Regions from separate parts of the Flavobacterium sp. WC2416 genome, predicted to be linked through region 2. Evidence: riboswitches for the same ligand, from Rfam matches in the RefSeq annotation. Region 2 holds a riboswitch; each other region holds the start of a gene.

Region 1 (6,933 bases), 1.5 Mb from region 2:
AAAATTATTTTAGATTCTAGTTTTAAAGACTTGGTGTATCAAATCAATCAAAATGAACCATCTGAAGTGTTTGCACAAAAATACATTCAAGAAGCAATTGCTTTTTTTGAAAATATTGAAACATACAGAGCCAAAGATTTAGCAAATGCATAATACCATAAAACCCATAGTAACTTTAGTAGGTGCAGGTCCGGGAGATCCAGATTTGTTGACCATAAAAGGTGCGAAAGCATTGGCTGAAGCTAATGTGGTTTTATACGATGCTTTGGCTAATGAAGAATTATTAAGTTATGCTCCAAAGAGGGCTTTAAAAATATTTGTCGGAAAAAGGAAAGGATGTCACGCTTACACACAAGACCAAATCAACCAACTAATTGTAGATAATGCCTTGACTTATGGTCATGTCGTTCGTCTTAAAGGAGGAGATCCTTTCATTTTCGGCAGAGGAAGTGAAGAAATAGAGTATGTAGAAAGCTTTGGAATTCCTACATTTGTTGTTCCTGGAATTTCATCGGCTATCGCAGTTCCAGCATATCAAGGTATTTCGTTGACAAAAAGAGGAGTTTCGGAGAGTTTTTGGGTAATAACAGGAACGACTTCGGCTCGACAATTATCAACTGATGTGGCCTTGGCAGCTCAATCTTCAGCTACTGTAGTAGTACTGATGGGAATGAGCAAATTAGAAGAAATTGTTGCTATTTTCCAAAAAGAATCCAAAGGTGAAACACCTGTAGCGATCATTCAAAACGGTACGACTCCAGAGGAAAAAATAGGAATTGGAACAATAAATACGATTCAAAAAATTGTTGTTGAACAAAAGTTAAGTTCTCCAGCCATTATTGTAATCGGAGCGGTAGTAGGTGATAGTAAGAAAAGGAAAGGGTTTTACAAAGAGTTAAAATCCAATCATAACAAACTATTAGTTTATGGAAAGGAATGAATTATATCCCGTGTTTTTGAAGCTGCACAATATGAAAGTATTGATCGTGGGAGGAGGAAATGTAGGATTAGAAAAATTAAGTTTTTTGCTGAAATCAAGTCCGAATGCTAATGTTGAGGTGGTAGCACCACGATTTTTACCTGAATTGGTAACATTGGCAGATAAGCACGAAACGGTTACATTGACCGATAAGAAGTTCAAGAAAAAAATGCTCAAAAAACGGCATATGGTTATTGCTTGTACGGATGATCTTGAAGTGAATAGAAGGATTTACAATTTGTCTAGAGAAAGGTATCTCATTTGCAATATTGCCGATACGCCTGATTTATGTGATTATTACTTGGGTGGAATTGTAACCAAAGGAAATGTGAAAATTGCTATTTCAACCAATGGAAAATCACCAACAACAGCCAAAAGATTACGAGAATTTTTTGAAGAGGTTATTCCAGAAGACATCAATAAAATGGTCGAAAATCTAAACGAATATCGCAAAACCTTAAAAGGAGATTTCGAAGAGAAAGTTCAGAAGATGAATGAAATTACAGAATCGTTAAAGAATAAAGAATAGAACCGAGATAATACAGTCAACATTAAAGAACAAAGAATCCTAATGATATTTATCATTTATTTTTGAGATATTCATTCGTTCCTTTGTGAAAAGAATAATAAGTAAGAACAAGTATAACAAAAGAAACTCTACCCAGTCTCCCCCTCCTTGGGAAGGGGGCTGGGGGGAGGAATAAAAGTATTGAACATGATTGAAACAGATATCCTTATAATAGGAGCCGGTCCAACTGGTTTATTTGCCGTTTTTGAAGCAGGATTATTAAAATTAAAATGCCATATATTAGATGCTTTACCACAACCAGGTGGTCAATTATCAGAATTATATCCTAAAAAACCTATTTATGATATTCCAGGATTTCCTGATGTATTAGCAGGAGATTTAGTAGATAATCTAATGGAGCAAATCAAGCAATTCGAACCTGGGTTTACTCTTGGTGAACGTGCTGAAACAATTGAAAAACAAGAAGACGGAAGTTTTATTGTAACTTCAAATGAAGGAACTGAGTTTCATGCAAAAGTAATTGCAATTGCAGGTGGTTTAGGAAGTTTCGAACCTAGAAAGCCGCTTATTGATGGAATTGATTTCTATGAAAATAAAGGGATTAAATATTTTATAAAAGATCCTGAAGAGTTTAGAAACAAAAGAGTAGTAATTGCTGGTGGAGGAGATTCAGCATTGGACTGGAGTATTTTCCTTTCTAATGTGGCTTCTGAGGTGACATTGATTCACCGTCGTAACGAATTTCGTGGTGCATTAGATTCTGTTGAAAAAGTACAAGAATTAAAAGATGCCGGAAAAATTCGTATGATTACCCCTGCTGAGGTCGTAGGAATAAACGGAGCAGAACATATTGAATCAATTGACATTGATGAAAATGGAGCGCATCGTAAAATTGAAACAGATTTCTTTATTCCTCTTTTTGGTCTTACACCAAAATTAGGTCCTATAGGACATTGGGGATTAGAAATTGAAAAAAATGCAATCAAAGTAAACAATGCTTTAGATTATCAAACTAATATTCCGGGTATTTTTGCCATTGGAGATGTGAATACCTATCCAGGTAAATTAAAATTAATTCTTTGTGGTTTCCATGAAGCAACATTAATGTGCCAGGCAGCGTACCAAATTATCAATCCAGGGAAACGATATGTGTTGAAATATACTACAGTTTCTGGTGTTGACGGTTTTGACGGAACTCGTAAAGAGGCGCCAAAAGCAGTGGTAAAAGCTATAGTATAACAATTTATCACATTCAAGTTAAAAAATATAGCGCTAATACTTGCAAGTATTAGCGCTATGTCTTTACTTTGCACTGTTCCTATATTTATTGAAAGTTATCACGAAAGGCGGAGGGAAAGACCCGATGAAACCTTAGCAACCCTTTATCTTTAAAGAAGGTGCTACATTCTACTTTATGCTGAACTTGTTTCAGCATCCAAGATAGATAACACAAGAATACTTTTATAGTATTTCTCAAACCTTTTCTTGACAACATATCGATATTTTTTTAGAGCGAATGATTGGTGCTTTTTTACCATCATCCTTCCTGCTTTCCGTTTCAATCTTTTATCCTGAATTTAGTTCAGGATCCTGAACTAAATTCAGGATAAAAAGGATTTTCACTGCAATCAGGGCTAAAAAGAAACAATAGTGAACTTTTGTAATTAATAATCAAAAGTATAAATCACAACAAATCATTGTGGTTTACAAGAAATAAAAAGTTATGTCAAGTATTCAAGAAGCCATTAAAAAAAACATACTCATCCTCGATGGAGCGATGGGAACCATGTTGCAGCGCTACAATTTCTCCGAAGAAGATTTTCGTGGAGAGCGTTTCAAAGATTTTCCACATTCCTTAAAAGGAAACAACGATTTATTGTCACTTACACAACCACAAGCCATAAAAGCGGTTCACGCAGCTTATTTTGAGGCTGGAGCTGATATTGTTGAAACCAATACCTTCTCAGGAACGACTATCGGTATGGCCGATTATCATCTGGAAGATATTGTATATGAGTTGAACTATGAATCGGCAAAATTAGCCCGTGAAGTAGCCGATGAATGGACAGCTAAAAATCCAGACAAACCTCGTTTTGTAGCGGGTTCAATAGGACCAACAAACCGTACTGCCAGTATGTCACCAGATGTAAACGATCCAGGATATAGAGCCGTAACTTTTGATGATTTGCGCATTGCGTACAAGCAACAAGTGGAAGCATTAATTGACGGAGGAAGTGATTTATTGCTCGTTGAAACTATTTTCGATACCTTAAATGCGAAAGCAGCGCTTTTTGCTATTGAAGAAGTAAAAGACGAACGCAATATCGATATTCCCATCATGGTTTCAGGAACGATTACCGATGCTTCAGGAAGAACACTTTCGGGGCAAACAGTAGAGGCTTTCTTGGTTTCAGTTTCTCATATTCCATTATTGAGTGTAGGTTTCAATTGTGCCCTTGGTGCCGATTTGTTGAAACCATACTTGCAGACTTTATCACAAAATACTTCTTTCAATGTATCAGCGCATCCTAATGCAGGATTACCAAATGCCTTTGGAGAATACGATGAAACACCACAAGAGATGCAAGCGCAAATTAAAACCTATTTAGACGATAATTTAGTAAACATTATAGGCGGTTGTTGCGGAACAACGCCAGAACACATCAAGTTAATTGCTGATATCGCCAAGGATTATAAACCAAGAGTATCTTCGGCAACAATGTAAACGGGGATAGAGACGCAATTTATCGCGTCTAAAACTGCTACATTATAAGTAAATAGCTTTTCCTGCAAGGTTTTTTTAACCTTGTAGGTATAAATTGAGAAAGTGAATCGAGAAATAAACCTACAAGGTTAAAAAAACCTTGCAGGATTGTAGGACGAGAGAATTCGTTTCTCGTAATGATAGGGGCATTGCCCGCGTGAGGGATAGCAGTGAAAAGCCCACAGACAAATGAAGCGAAAGCGGAATTAGTCGAGGACTTGTAACGAATAGCCCGACCCTTGTGGTCACGCCCAAAATAAGAAGAATTAAAAAGTTAAACCTACATGGTTTTAGAAACCTTGCAGGACAAATAAAAATAAAAAATGGCACAAGAAACTAGAAAAAACCTTGTATTATCGGGATTAGAGCCTTTAATCATTACGCCTGATAGCGTATTTGTGAATATTGGAGAACGTACCAATGTAACAGGTTCTAGAAAATTCCTTCGATTAATCAAAGAAGAAAAATACGAAGAAGCACTAAGTATTGCTAAGGAACAAGTAGAAGGTGGTGCGCAAATCATCGATATTAATATGGATGAAGGAATGCTGGATGGTGAATATGCCATGACAAAATTCCTAAATTTAATTGCTGCCGAACCCGATATTTCTCGTGTGCCTATTATGATTGATAGCTCAAAATGGGATATTATCGAAGCAGGTCTAAAAGTAGTACAAGGAAAAAGTGTGGTAAATTCTATTTCTTTGAAAGAAGGAGAAGAGCAATTTATTCACCATGCAAAACTAATTAAGCGCTATGGTGCTGCAGCAATTATCATGGCTTTTGATGAAACAGGGCAAGCGGATAATTACGAACGCCGAGTTGAAATTTGCCAACGTTCCTATGATATTTTGGTGAATAAAGTGGGTTTTCCGGCTCAGGATATTATTTTTGATTTAAATATATTTCCAGTTGCAACTGGAATGGAAGAACACCGCTTGAATGCGTTGGACTTCTTTAGAGGGACTAAATGGGTTCGCGAAAATTTACCGCATGCACACATTAGTGGAGGGGTAAGTAATGTGTCGTTTTCTTTTAGAGGAAATGATACTGTTCGTGAAGCGATGCACTCCGTTTTCTTGTATCATGCCATTCAAAATGGAATGACGATGGGTATTGTAAATCCAGAAATGCTTTCAATTTATGATGAGATTCCAAAAGATTTATTAGAACATGTTGAAGATGTAATTTTGAATAGACGTGATGATGCTACAGAGCGTTTATTGGATTTTGCCGAGAATGTAAAAGGAGATGTAAAAAGTAATGAAAAGGCTGTTCAAGAATGGCGTTCAGGAACTGTTCAAGAAAGAATTACACACTCACTTGTAAAAGGGGTGGATCAATTTATAGAGGAAGATGTTGAAGAAGCTCGATTAGCAGCTACAAAACCAATTGAAGTTATCGAAATCAATTTGATGGCGGGAATGAATGTGGTGGGAGATTTATTTGGTTCTGGTAAAATGTTTTTACCACAAGTAGTTAAATCAGCTCGTGTGATGAAAAAAGCAGTGGCTTATCTATTGCCTTTTATTGAAGCCGAGAAAGATGGTGTTTCCAGTTTTGCAGGCCGTATTTTAATGGCAACTGTAAAAGGAGACGTACATGATATTGGAAAAAATATTGTTTCAGTGGTGCTTGCTTGTAATAACTATGAGATTATTGATCTTGGTGTAATGGTGGCTCCCGAAAAAATTATCGCGGCGGCTATTGAACACAATGTAGATATTATTGGACTAAGCGGATTGATTACGCCTTCACTTGATGAAATGGTTTATTTGGCTAAAGAATTAGACAAAAGAAATATAAAAATACCAGTAATGATTGGGGGAGCAACAACTTCACGAGCGCATACTGCTGTAAAAATTGCACCTCAATATAGAGAAACTGTAATTCACGTCAATGACGCTTCTAGAGCTGTAACGGTGGCTGGAAATTTATTGAATAGTGAAAAGAAAATATACGCAAGTGATATACGAGCGGAGTACGATGCATTTAGAGAAACGTTTTTGAATCGTTCACGAGACAAAAATTTCTTGACTATTGAGCAAGCCCGTAAAAATAAATTGCAATTGGATTGGGATAATTTTACGCCTGTGAAACCAAATATAATAGGCGAGCAAGTGATCGAAGTTGATTTAGAAATTCTAGTTCCATATATCGACTGGACGCCGTTTTTTAGAACATGGGAATTGTTTGGTAAATATCCAGCGATTTTGACCGACAATGTTGTGGGTGAGCAAGCCACTTCGGTTTTTGCGGATGCACAAGAAATGTTAGCCATTATTTTGAAAGAAAAGAAATTGACTGCTAAAGGAATCTACGGAATTTTCCCTGCAAATCAAATCAACGATGATGATATTGAATTGACAGACGAAAACGGAAAACCATTTCAAACGTTCTTGACGTTGCGCCAACAATCTCAAAAAACAAAAGGAGCACCAAATATCGCTTTAGCTGATTTTATTGCTCCAAAAGACAATGGGAAGGTAGATTATATGGGTGCTTTTTGTGTGACTACCGGTTTTGGTGTTGATGAATGGGCTGCAGAATTTGAAAAAGATTTAGACGATTATAATTCGATTATGGTGAAAGCATTAGCAGACCGTTTTGCAGAAGCTTTTGCCGAATACCTACACGAAAAAATACGTAAAGAAGTTTGGG
Region 2 (6,933 bases):
AGAAATAAAACCCGACAGGCAAATTAGTATCAGAAAAATAAAAAACATTTGCTGTTGCCACTTCTTAATTTCAAAAAGAAAAGTAGATTTATTTGAAACTAGATAAGATTGATTTTCCATCGTAAAGTAATTGTATTATTACTTTACAAAGATCTAACGATTAAACAGTAATTGCCAATCGTATTTAATAATCTACCATAACTTCAAGTTATAATAACCTGCGATATTTTTTATAAATAATTCCGAAAGTGCGTCGGTTTTTCCTTGTAAACTGATAATATAGAAAAACCTTTCTATTGTTAAATTTTTTATATCTAGAATTACTAATTCTTGATTTTTCAGCTCTTTTTCTATCGCATGTATCGAAATAAAAGCAACACAATCTGAATTCATTAAATAAGATTTAATACTTTCAGTACTGCCCAATTCCATCTCAATTAGCAATTGAGATAAATTAATATCTAATGGTTTTAAAGCATATTCAATTACTTCTAGTGTTCCAGAACCTTGTTCCCGCATTAAAAAACGCATATTCAAAAGATCATCTTTTGTTATTTCAGTTTTAGAAACTAAAGGATTATTTAAATTACAAACCAAAACCAGTTCATCTTTTAAATAAGGAGTGTATTTAATTAATTTGTTCTTCGATTGTCCCTCTACAATACCAATCTCAATTTCTTTATTTAGTAATGCATTTTCAATTTGCTCTGTGTTTCCATTTCTCAAATTCACTTTAACATCCTTCAATTTTTGATGAAAACGCGCTAACAAAGGCGGAATGATATATTGAGAAATAGTGGTGCTCGCTCCTATTCGCAACAATCCTCGTTGTTGATTGATTAACGAACTCATATCAAAATCAACATCTCTATAAATTTCAAGAATTTTATTAGTATGACTCAACAACGTTTGACCAGCAAGTGTCAGGGAAACTTTATTTCCATTTCTATCAAAAAGTTTAATTTGATATTGTTCTTCTAATTCCTGTATGTGCTTTGAAACAGCAGGTTGAGTGATAAACAACTCTAGTGCAGCTTTAGTAAAACTCAAACGGTTTGCAACAGTATAAAATACTTTGAGTCTAAAATCCATACTCGTTTTTTATTATTAATTTACAATAAACCATTGTATTTCCTAACAAACCATTCGGTAGATAGAAAAATTACAATCAAAACCAACATCCAATACCAATCAATTAAAGGAGAACGCGTCACATTATTTTTTTGAATGGATTTATAACTTTCATCTGCAAGAAGTGACTTTATTAATTGATTCACTTGATCCGAAAAATAGGCTTGTCCCTTTGTGTTCGCAGCTAATTGCTGCAACTTATCTACATCAGGATTGACAAATTGTTTTTCAATATCAAAATCTAATATTTCAAAATGACTGGAATAACTTGTTTTAGAATTCAGTTCAGTTACTCTAAAATTATAGTTGCCTGCTGCCAGTCCGTCTAGATTTACTTTATAGGCATTATTGCTTTTCAATAAATCATAGTTTTTAGTTTGCTTCGTTTTTGTGTTCTCCAATGCAATTGTTAAACGTGCTTTATCGTCAAATTCATAATTCTTATTAAAGTACTGAGCAGTAATTTCAATGGATTCTCCTGAATTATAAAAAGTTTCATGATTAACAACCAATGATTTCTTAGAATTATTAGATGCCAAAAACTGAATTACCTTATCAATAAAAAGATCGTATTTGTCAAATGAGTCGCTATCTACGTGACTTTGTAATCTCCATTTCCAACTATTTTCACCCAATAAGTAGGCCGAGCGTTTTCCTTGATTTTCAGAGAACGCCAATAAAGGAGCGTTTGTTTCAATGTTTCTTATTTTTGAAGAAAGTAATACCGAAACCAGTCCGTTCACAGTAACTTTTCCATAGGCATTTTCCAAGGGAGGGAAATTTTCAAATCCAATATCATCTGTCGCAAAGAGATTGAATTGGGAATTAAAGCTAGCCAAATAATCTTCTTTTTGGCTACTCATTTTAAAATCAAAATTGCTTTGCTGTTGATTTAAAAAAGCAAAATCAGTATGCGTTCCTGTGATAATAAAAGTATTGATTCCAGCTAATTTATTTTCATCAAATACTTTTTTAAATGCAGCTGTTGGCTGGTATAACATTAAAATAGTAAAATCACGTAACGAATTGATTTCTTTAGGATTAACCACCGTTACTTTACGTTGTGAATTAGATTCAATTGCTCTTTTAAATGCTGCAACATCAGGATGATTGATTGCTGTAATTATAGCGATATTGGTCTTTTGATCAATTACTTCTACTGCAAATTTCTTCGTATTGTTATAGGTATTCACCTCTTTTTCTTTTGACGAAAGTGTCGCTTTAAACACTTGAGAACCTATTCTATTGGCAGGCAATAATACAGTAGCAACTGCTGTTTTTTTAGTAGCCGAAAAGGAAATATTTTGTTTACTTAAAATCGTGTTTCCTTGCGAAATGCTGAAATCAGCTATAGTATTTTTATCCCCTGAATATTGAAAAAATACTTCTACAGGAAATTTATTTTTATAAAATGCATATTTATTGACATTCAGCTGCGTGATTTTTAAATCCATCACTTTTGCAGTATCTCCTACAACTAATGGGAAAACTTTATTATTTGAATCAAAACTGTACACATATTCATTACCATTGGTTTGGTTTCCGTCTGTGATAATAACGGTTGGAAAAACTGCATTTTTATTGATGCTTCTTAAATCTTTAGCTATTGCATCTAAATTCGTTTGATATCCTTTAAAATCAAATTTTTCCGATGGTTCAAAATTAGCATCAAATCGATAGGACTGAATATCAAATTTATCTTGTAAATCGGTATTCGAAACTAAAGCTGTATATAATTCTTGCGCTTTATTATTCGCTTTAAGCGCCACAATTGAACTCGAATTATCTACTACAATAGGTAAAGGTGTTTTTACTATCTCTAAGGTATTAGTTTTTATAACTGGATTTATCAGCAACAATAATATCCCGAAAATGGAAGCAAAACGCAATAAAGCCAAAAACAAATTCAGCTTTGATTTGTTTTTGGCTTTATAAAAATATTGAAAAAATGACAAACCGCCTGCAATTACTATTGAAAGTAGAATTAGTAAGATCGTGTTTGTAGTCATTCTTTTTATTTTAAATGATGAATTTTAAATGGAAAGATTTCAATAATTTAAAATTCATCATTTAAAATTTATAATTTCTTTACGTAAGCATTCCTCCACATACATTCAATACTTGCCCAGAGATATAAGAACTCATATCTGAAGCTAAGAATAGACATGCATTAGCAACATCTTCAGTAGTACCACCACGTTTTAACGGAATTCCATCTCTCCATCCTTGAACCACATCGTCGTTCAATTTTGCAGTCATTTCTGTTTCTATAAATCCTGGAGCAATCGCATTACAACGAATGTTACGAGAACCCAATTCTAATGCTACTGATTTAGTAAAACCAATAACTCCAGCCTTAGAAGCCGCATAATTCGTTTGTCCTGCATTTCCTTTTACCCCTACTACACTACTCATATTGATGATAGAACCTGCACGTTTTTTCAAGAATGTTTTTTGAACTGCCTTAGTCATATTGAAAACCGACTTCAAATTCACATCAATTACTTTGTCAAAATCCTCTTCAGACATACGCATTAGCAAATTATCCTTTGTAATTCCAGCATTATTGATTAAAATATCAACAGTACCAAATTCAGCAATTACAGCTTCAACCATAGTTTGCGCTTCATTAAAATCAGCGGCATTTGATTGGTATCCTTTCGCTTTTATTCCCAAAGCATTCAATTCATTTTCTAATGCTAATGCCGATTCTACAGATGAACTGTAAGTAAACGCCACATTTGCTCCATGTTTTGCAAAAACTTCTGCGATTCCTTTCCCAATTCCGCGACTTGCGCCTGTTATAATGGCCACTTTTCCTTCTAGTAATTTCATATTCGAAAATTAGTTTAATTTTTATTTGAAGCTATTCCCGCTATTCGCTTCAATCTTTTATGTTTTAAAGAAAAACATAAAAGGATTTCCACTACTATCAGGGCTATCTTAGAGTCGTCAAATATAGAATAATTCCTTTTTTAAAAAAAATTTCAAATTCAATAACATTATAAATCGACCCGATTTTAAATATCTAAAAACCGTTTTACTAATTTATCCCAAAATGAACTATAAATCGCTACCAAAGTAAAAATAAATAAAAATAGATGATACCATGCATTCCCAAGCAAATCCATAAAATCAAGTTTCCCATTAGCAAAACTTAAAATCAAAAGTACTTGCGCACCATAAGGCAAAATTCCTTGAATAACACAGGAAAAAATATCAAGAATGGCGGCTGTTTTTTTGGAACTTAAATTGTATTCGTCGTTAATTTCCTTGGCAATTCCTCCAGTAATAACAATAGAAACGGTATTATTAGCAATAGCTACATTAGTAAAACCCACCAAAGCACCTATCCCCGCTTGGGCTGATTTTTTACTCTTAATGCTTTTTTTTATTTGGTACAATAAAAAATCAATACCTCCAGCCTTATCCACCATAGCGGCTAAACCTCCAGTCAGCATCGATAGTAAAAAGATTTCGGTCATACTGGTGAATCCTTCATGAATTTTTCGCGCAAATTCCATTAACGTAAAATGATTTCCAAAATACCCAATTAATCCAGCCAATATAGTTCCAATAATCAAGGTAGAAAATACATCAACACCAATCAATGCAAGTACAATTACTAAAATATAAGGCACAATTGCAATCCATTCAAAACTTGTTTTAGGAATAGCTACTGCAGTAATATCAGAATTCAATCCCAAATAAAAGAATACTGCGATCGTTATAATAGCAGCAGGAAAAGCAATGAATAAATTGATTTTAAATTTATCTTTCAATTCACAACCTAAGGATTGTGTCGCAGCAATTGTAGTATCCGAAATCATAGATAGATTATCTCCAAGCATCGAACCACCTAGCAAAGCACCTGCAATCAAAGGCAATGAAGCGCCACTAGAATTAGCCAAATCAACCGCAATTGGCCCAATTGCCACAATTGCACCTACAGAAGTTCCTGTAGCAGTTGATAAAAAAGCGGCTATCAAAAAGATCCCCAACGGAAAGTAAGCCACATCTACAGTATTAATTCCAAGACTTACCACGGCATCAACACCTCCCATTGCTTTACTAACCACTGCAAAAGCACCTGCTAATAGATAAATCAAACACATGGTCATAATTTTACTCTCTCCGCAACCTGCAATCAAGGTGGTTACTTTTTCATCAGCTGTACCTTTGAACAGTAAAAAAGCAGCAATAATTCCAATTAAAACCGCTATTGGAGCAGGTAAAGCATAAAAGTCATCAAGCCAAATTCCGGCTCCTAAAAAAGTAAAAATAAAAATCAATAAAGGAATTAAAGCATAAGCACTTCCCTTTTTTTTCAATAAATGAGTCATAAATCAGTTTTAAAAATGATAGTATTATGACGAAAACTAAAGCAAAAAAAAATGGGAATGTAAAACAACATTTTTTCCAAAGGATTTGGCTTATCGTTTTAGCACCTTGCTCGTTGTTGCAGGTTGCTATCTCATTATGAGATTCGTGATAACGGCTGCAAAAGTAAATATTATTTTATATAAAAAGCAATAGTAAAGTAGATTTTATAATTTAAAACCAAAAAAAAGCCTTACCGAAGTAAAGCTTTTTATAAATAAATTATAATTTTTGAAACTGACTAGAAAGCCACATTCCATTTTGGTAATCTTCCATTTTCATCTAAGAAGTTTTGTAACACTTGTCCTTCTACGAATGTTGGAATCCCCTTAGAATTCTCGTTGAAAGTTTCGTACCAAACCACTTCTAAAGTGCTAATATCTTCTTTTACCATTTGTGTTGGCCAAGAATATTTTCTTCCTGTTTTTGCAAACTGGTGTCCTTCAACAATCTTTTCTTTCAAACCACCATTTTTGATTTTCAAAGACCCATCGTTTTGAACAGTTCCTGTAGAACCCACCATGATTAACTCTTTTTCATCTGCAACTGCATAAACTAAAAATACACCACTTCCTTCAGAAGCGTTGCATACTTGCTCTAAGCTATCATCTGCTGTAAAAGTGAAGCTATCGCTTACCTTAAACTTTTTTAATTCTTTGTACATCTTTCTTTTGTATTAATATTAAATAAAATGCCTCACAAAAAAAGTGAGGCATTTTTATAATGACTTGAAATCACCACTAATTTTTCAATTATCCGATAACTTCTTTAACTTTTTTACCAATTTCTGCTGGAGAATCTACAACGTGAATTCCACATTCTCTCATGATTTGTTTTTTAGCTTCAGCAGTATCATCTGATCCACCAACAATAGCACCTGCGTGACCCATTGTACGACCCGCTGGAGCAGTAACTCCTGCAATGAAACCAACAACTGGCTTACGGTTACCATCAGCTTTAATCCAATGTGCAGCATCAGCTTCTAATTGACCACCTATCTCACCTATCATAACGATACATTCTGTTTCTGGGTCATTCATCAATAATTCAACTGCCTCTTTAGTAGTAGTTCCAATGATTGGGTCTCCACCAATACCAATTGCAGTAGTGATTCCTAATCCTTGTTTTACAACTTGGTCAGCCGCTTCATATGTTAATGTTCCTGATTTAGAAACAATACCTACAGTTCCTTTTTTAAATACAAAACCTGGCATAATACCAACTTTAGCTTCACCTGGAGTAATGATACCAGGACAGTTAGGACCTATTAACCTAGCATTTCTTTCTTTTACGTAAGCATTTGCTTTGATCATATCAGCTACAGGAATTCCTTCTGTAATAGCGATAATTACTTTTATTCCAGCATCAGCAGCTTCCATAATTGCGTCCGCAGCAAAAGCAGGTGGTACAAAAATGATTGTT
Region 3 (6,933 bases), 1.5 Mb from region 2:
CTACTTTTCCAACTGTTTTGTTATTTGCCGCTGCAATTTGGTCTTCTTATGCTTTTGCAGGTTTTTATGGTGTGGCATTAGCCGCTTCAGCTATGATGGCAACTACAGCAATGCAATTAGCAATTGATGCTTTCGGACCTATTTCTGACAATGCAGGTGGAATTGCAGAAATGAGTGAATTACCAAAAGAAGTTCGTACAAGAACTGATATTCTTGATTCTGTTGGAAATACTACCGCAGCTACAGGGAAAGGGTTTGCAATCGCTTCGGCAGCTTTAACTTCACTGGCTTTATTTGCTGCTTACGTAACTTTTACAGGGATTGATGGAATTAATATTTTTAAAGCACCTGTTTTAGCCATGCTATTTGTGGGTGGAATGATACCTGTTGTTTTCTCTGCATTAGCGATGAATTCAGTAGGGAAAGCTGCTATGGATATGGTATACGAAGTGCGTCGTCAGTTTAAAGAGATTCCGGGAATTATGGAAGGAACTGGTAAACCTGAATATGCAAAATGTGTTGATATTTCTACAAAAGCTGCATTACGTGAAATGATGTTGCCAGGAATATTGACAATTGGTTTTCCGATTGCAATTGTAATACTTGGTAAAATAGTTTATGGAGATAATAACCAATTGATTGCGGAGATGCTTGGAGGTTATATGGCTGGAGTAACTGTTTCTGGTGTACTTTGGGCTGTTTTTCAAAATAATGCAGGTGGCGCTTGGGATAACGCTAAGAAGTCTTTTGAGGCAGGAGTTATGATTAATGGAGAAATGACGTATAAAGGATCTGAAGCGCATAAAGCTGCAGTCACTGGAGATACTGTTGGAGATCCATTTAAAGATACATCAGGACCATCAATGAACATTTTAATTAAACTTACTTGTCTAATAGGATTAGTAATGGCGCCGATTTTAGGTAATGGCAGTCATACTATTTCTGACACTAAGGCTTCTTGTTGTATGACAACTGGGGCATGTACTTCAATGTCTAAAGAAGAATGTATTGCTAAAGGATGTACTAATCCATCTTGTGAACACATGATGTCAGGAAATAAAATGATGCATGAAGAAGTATCTAAACAAATAATGATCGAAAAATCAAGCGTAAACGGAACAGTTGTAGGAACAGTGACTACAACTGTTAATGGAAAAGTTGATACTCAAGTTTTTGAAGGGACTGACACTGAAGTTCAAGCGAAAATTGATGCTTTGAAATAAGTACTCTTATTAATTAAATAAAAAATGCCTTGCAATTGCAGGGCATTTTTTATTTAATAATTTCATCTAATTTTAGCTGTCTTTTTTATTGGGGGAAACCGAAAATTAGAACTAAAATAATCCGTTTATTTCAGTATCTATACGGTGTATGATTCCTCCTAAATCTTCTGGATTATCTACAAAATTGATGTTATCAACATCTATAATAAGTAATTTTCCTCTATCATAAGTATGAATCCATGCTTCATAGCGTTCGTTCAAACGACTCAAATAATCAATAGAAATTGTAGATTCGTACTCACGACCCCGTTTATGTATTTGGCCCACTAAGTTAGGAATGGAACTTCTTAAATAAATCAATAAATCGGGTGCTTTAACTGTTGATTCCATTAATTCAAAGAGAGAACTGTAATTCTGGAAATCACGATTTGTCATCAATCCCATAGAATAAAGATTGGGAGCAAAGATGTGAGCATCTTCATAAATGGTTCTATCTTGAATTATTTTTTTACCACTTTCACGAATTTGCATTACTTGACGAAAACGACTATTCAAGAAATAAATTTGTAAATTAAACGACCAACGTTCCATTTGATGATAGAAATCATCCAAGTAAGGATTGTCGACAACATCTTCAAAATGGGGTTCCCACTTAAAATGTTTTGCTAATAAACGTGTTAAAGTTGTTTTTCCTGATCCAATGTTTCCTGCTACTGCTATGTGCATTATGGTATTGTGATTTTATAATTTGTAATTCCCTCTGATGTAAAAATAGATAAAATTTGGTCTTTGTAGCTGAAATTTTTAAAGGTTTTTTCTAAAATTTCAATTTCATATTTTTCATTTTTGTCAATATCTTCAATACTAAGGATTGAATTCTTAGAAATGAGGTATTGATTTTCGGTGATGATTTTTATTTGATCAAAATCAATGGTTTTTATCTTTGTAGTTATTTTGCCAAAACGGTCACATGAATACCAATTATTTTTTTTATCGACCCAATAAAATGTTGTAAGATTGGATTGGTAGTATTTTATACTTTCAGGAAACGAAGTTGAGATAGATTTATATTCGTTTTTTAAATAATCATATAAACCTATTTGCTGATTCAAACTATTGTACATCCACAATTGGTTTTGGGAAGCTATTCCTACTGCATTTGCAACTATTGGAGTTGGGTTTTCTGAAAAGTTTATTTTTTGAATTTCATTCAATTGATTGTCTAAAATGATAACTGAATTGAAGTTTTCGTAGAATAAAATAATTTTCAAAGGATTTTGAATGTCCACTTTTGTGATTTTGCCTAAAGCAATATTTTTATAGTCTAACGATTCACCGTCTTTAGTTTTGGTGAACACATTATTTTTAATGGTGTAATGAAAACCAAATTGGTCATAACCTATAAATTCATCAGCATCGATTGCAATGTAATTTAACTTTGAAGCAAATAGCATTTTGTTCTGTCCAAAAACAGTAGCGATCGAGCTAAAAAAAAATAATACAATCAAGTTTTTCATAATGCAGGCAAATTACAAAAAAAGCATTATACTATTTTTTTTATTTTATAAGAATATAACTGGTGCAAAATGAAAAACCCAGCTTAAGAGCTGGGTTTTTTGTATAACTGAATTTAAATTAATTACAATCCAAAAGCCGTTTTAACTTGGTCAACAAAGTCTAATTTTTCCCATGTGAACAACTCAACTTCAACAGTTTTTGTTAATCCTCCTGGAGCAGAAAAAGTTTTCGTTACCGTTTCAGGTGTACGTCCCATATGTCCGTAAGCAGCTGTTTCACTGTAGATAGGGTTTCTTAATTTTAAGCGTTGTTCAATAAAGTAAGGACGCATATCAAAGATTGCTTCTACTTTTTTAGCAATTTCACCGTCAGTCAAGTTCAATTTTGATGTTCCGTAGGTCTCAATAAAGATTCCCATAGGTTTAGCAACACCAATAGCGTACGATACTTGTACTAAAATTTCACTAGCAACACCAGCAGCAACCAAGTTTTTAGCGATATGACGAGTTGCATAAGCAGCACTTCTATCTACTTTACTAGGGTCTTTACCTGAGAATGCACCTCCACCATGAGCACCTTTTCCACCGTAAGTATCCACAATGATTTTTCTACCAGTCAAACCAGTATCTCCATGAGGTCCACCTATTACAAATTTACCTGTTGGGTTAATGTGATAGTGAATCGCATCGTTAAATAAATGAGCGCTTTTTGGGTTTTTTGCAATGATTCTAGGAATCAAGATTTCCACAATGTCTTTCTTGATTTTAGCAAGCATAATCGCTTCTTCGTCAAAATCATCATGTTGAGTTGATATAACAATCGCGTCAATACGAGTTGGGATGTTATCATCACTATATTCAAGTGTTACTTGAGATTTAGCGTCAGGACGTAAATAAGTGATTGCTGTATTTTCACGTCTTAATAGCGCTAATTCTTGTAATAATTTATGAGATAAATCAAGTGCCAATGGCATATAATTCTCTGTTTCGTTTGTAGCGTAACCAAACATCATTCCTTGATCTCCAGCACCTTGCTCTTCAGGGCTTGAACGGTCAACACCTTGATTAATATCTGCAGATTGTTCGTGAATTGCCGAAAGAATACCACAAGAATTGGCTTCAAACATATACTCGCTTTTTGTGTAACCAATTTTTCGAATTACATCACGAGCAATTTGTTGTACATCTAGATAGGTATTAGATTTTACTTCACCTGCTAAAATTACTTGACCAGTAGTCACTAAAGTTTCACAAGCTACTTTTGAATCAGCGTCAAATGCTAAAAAGTTATCAATTAATGCGTCTGAAATTTGATCTGCAATTTTGTCTGGATGTCCTTCGCTCACAGATTCTGACGTAAATAAATAAGCCATAATAATTTTTATTTTAAAATTAAGCGAGGAAAAATAATTGCAAATATCGAGCTAAAGGAGAGTTTCTGCTTTAGCATTTTTTCTACTGAAAAATTTTCAGTATTCATAATGAATTCGTTTCATTATGAAGAGGTTGCAATCAGTTCAAATTTTTCCTCTTGTATTTGGGTGCAAATGTATGAAACCATTTTGAATTGCAAATTAAACTTAACTATTTTTTAAATTAAAAATCAAATTAAATAGTACAACTGGTTTGAGGTCGTGATTTTTAAAAAAGTAACAGGAGTGCCAGTTTAAAACGAAAAAGTAATTGATTTCATAACATTATCAGTGTTATTTGTTAATAGTATCTCTGTTTTTCATTTTAAAGATGAAAATATCGTTAAATAGTTGTGAATTATTTGGAAGATACAGAATTAAATAAGATATTTGTTTCAGTAAAAAATACCAAAGATGAATTTTAATATTTGTAAACAATTTGTAGTCCTATCGAAGAAATTCGGGAGCTAGTTATTGCTTTAAATTATATATAATATAATATAGCAAAAGCCTCCCAAGACAATTGGGAGGCTTTTTTAATTTATACAAATAGTACGATTCATAAAAATAAATAAATGAAAATATTTTCAAATAAAAAGATTCAGATAGTTGTCGCAATGTTTTGCGATAAGGTCTGTTGATTCCAAAAGTATAAGTTTTATATAACTTGAATCCTTTTGGTATTTTGTCCAAAAGGATTTTTTTTATTCTGGTATCTAAATTTTTTTAAAATAATAAAGAGAAAACAAACTAACTTAAATATAATTATCATGAGTACAACTAACAAATTTTCAAGAACATTGGGGTTTCTAAGGAATTTAAGAGGCAAAAAAAATACGGACAACGGACTAGTTGTTGATGAATTAGTGAATCCAAGATTGGGAATGGAAATACCAGACTCAAAAAAATCTAAAAAAGCAGTCAATTCATTACAACTTTTAATGTATTCAAAAGAAAATGATACACTTTTCATTTAATTGGAAGTTGTTCAACATCCCTTTTGTACGCGAGTAATTTCTGAATAGTTATATTCAGCGATGCCTTGCGTTTTTTTGTTAAATATATTTTTAGCTAAAAATCAGAATGTTTAAAATTTGTTTGTTTAAAAAATTAGTAGTTAATTTGCATCATTAAGTTCACAAACGTATTGAAATGTTATAAAGAAAGGACGAGGGATTAGACCCGATGAAGCCTTAGCAACCCTTTGAGAAATCGAAGAAGGTGCTGCATTCTACCACTCCCAAAAGTGGAAAGATAACAACAAGAAATTCTCTAGTAATTCCCTAGTTTTTTCTTTCTAATATTTCCAAATACAAATCAAAATCAATAAAAGATTTGACATTGGAAAATAAACCAACACATATTACCTTACAAAATTTCACCACCCATAATGGTGCATTATACGCTAGCCTCAACTTAAGTTATCAAGTTTTTGGTGCTCCGCTGCATACAGCTCCCATTATTTTAATAAACCATGCCTTGACCGGAAATTCACAAGTTATTGGTGAATCAGGTTGGTGGAATGATATCGTGGGTGTCGATAAAACAATTGATACTAGAAAATATACTATTGTCTCTTTTGATGTACCAGGTAACGGATTCAATTCGGCTACCATAGAGAATTACAGAGATTTTATCGCCAGAGATATTGCTAGGATTTTCATCGAAGGACTTCGGTTTTTGAAAATTGATAGTTTATTTGCTCTCATTGGCGGTTCTGTGGGTGGTGGAATTGCTTGGGAAATTTTAGCTTTGGAACCTAAATTGGCACAAAACTTTATTCCTATTGCTACTGATTGGAAAGCGACAGACTGGTTGATTGCTAATTGTTATTTGCAAGAGCAAATCCTTAATAATTCTAAAAAACCAATTGAAGACGCGCGTATTCACGCCATGTTGTGCTACCGAACACCTGAATCTTTCAAAGAAAAATTTAATAGGGATATCAATGTGCAACTCGAAACATTTCAAGTAGAAAGTTGGTTGAATTACCACGGAGAAAAACTAGAAAAAAGGTTTCAACTATCTGCTTATAAAATGATGAATCAATTGTTGAAAACGATTGATATTACTCGGAATCATGAGTCTTTAGAATCGATTATTTCAAAAGTAGATGCCAATATATACATTGTAGGAATCAATTCGGATTTGTTTTTTACAGCAAAAGAAAATCGAGAAACCTATAATGAAATTAAAAAATTTAAAAATAATGTATTCTATAGTGAGATTGACTCACAACACGGGCACGATGCCTTCTTGATGGAATACGAACAATTAGACAATTTATTAGAAGTTGTTTTTAAAAATAAAAAGCAGATGAAAATAGTAAAATTTGGTGGAAAATCTTTGGCTAACGGCGAAGGAATCAATACAGTTTTGGATATTATTGAAAGTAAAGTAAAGCAAGAAGAAAAAATTGCTGTTGTAGTTTCGGCACGTGGCAAAGCAACAGATGAGCTTGATGATATTTTAACCATCGCTGCCAAAAACGGAAACTATAAGCCTTTACTAGAAAGTTTTAAAACCTATCAAAAAGACGGTTTTGACGCAGTAGATTTCTCGGCTGAATTTGATAAACTAGACAAACTATTTGAAGGGGTAAGTTTAATTGGCGATTATAGCCCTAAAATCAAAGACCAAGTTTTAGCGCAAGGTGAAGTGCTTTCGGCAAAATTACTTGTGTTTTTATTGAATCAAAAAAACATTTCTGCAAAGCTGGCTGATACAAGAGAGTTGATTGTAACCGACTCTAATTTTGGTGATGCACAACCATTAGACGCT

What was found. A riboswitch is a leader RNA that binds a small molecule or an ion and turns the genes downstream of it on or off. The one in region 2 is predicted to bind S-adenosylmethionine.
Region 1: it holds a riboswitch for S-adenosylmethionine, as region 2 does, so the genes downstream of both, AB3G39_RS00280 (homocysteine S-methyltransferase family protein) here and AB3G39_RS10665 (Na+/H+ antiporter NhaC family protein) in region 2, are expected to answer to the same signal.
Region 3: it holds a riboswitch for S-adenosylmethionine, as region 2 does, so the genes downstream of both, thrA (bifunctional aspartate kinase/homoserine dehydrogenase I) here and AB3G39_RS10665 (Na+/H+ antiporter NhaC family protein) in region 2, are expected to answer to the same signal.

What each region holds. Positions count from the first base shown of each region.
Region 1 covers NZ_CP165626.1:62,204-69,136, reverse strand. Annotated here, with positions in the region: gene AB3G39_RS00300 (nitrite reductase) at 1-153, shown strand, start outside; gene cobA (uroporphyrinogen-III C-methyltransferase) at 146-940, shown strand; gene AB3G39_RS00290 (bifunctional precorrin-2 dehydrogenase/sirohydrochlorin ferrochelatase) at 927-1,508, shown strand; gene AB3G39_RS00285 (NAD(P)/FAD-dependent oxidoreductase) at 1,695-2,747, shown strand; SAM riboswitch class I at 2,840-2,959, shown strand; gene AB3G39_RS00280 (homocysteine S-methyltransferase family protein) at 3,232-4,233, shown strand; gene metH (methionine synthase) at 4,596-6,933, shown strand, end outside.
Region 2 covers NZ_CP165626.1:2,507,270-2,514,202, forward strand. Annotated here, with positions in the region: gene AB3G39_RS10645 (YeiH family protein) at 1-48, opposite strand, end outside; gene AB3G39_RS10650 (LysR family transcriptional regulator) at 193-1,092, opposite strand; gene AB3G39_RS10655 (hypothetical protein) at 1,113-3,140, opposite strand; gene fabG (3-oxoacyl-[acyl-carrier-protein] reductase) at 3,220-3,966, opposite strand; gene AB3G39_RS10665 (Na+/H+ antiporter NhaC family protein) at 4,152-5,474, opposite strand; SAM-I-IV-variant riboswitch at 5,535-5,631, opposite strand; gene AB3G39_RS10670 (hypothetical protein) at 5,753-6,175, opposite strand; gene sucD (succinate--CoA ligase subunit alpha) at 6,264-6,933, opposite strand, start outside.
Region 3 covers NZ_CP165626.1:79,594-86,526, reverse strand. Annotated here, with positions in the region: gene AB3G39_RS00365 (sodium-translocating pyrophosphatase) at 1-1,223, shown strand, start outside; gene AB3G39_RS00360 (deoxynucleoside kinase) at 1,335-1,949, opposite strand; gene AB3G39_RS00355 (hypothetical protein) at 1,949-2,740, opposite strand; gene metK (methionine adenosyltransferase) at 2,863-4,113, opposite strand; gene AB3G39_RS00345 (hypothetical protein) at 4,923-5,129, shown strand; SAM riboswitch class I at 5,305-5,413, shown strand; gene thrA (bifunctional aspartate kinase/homoserine dehydrogenase I) at 5,494-6,933, shown strand, end outside.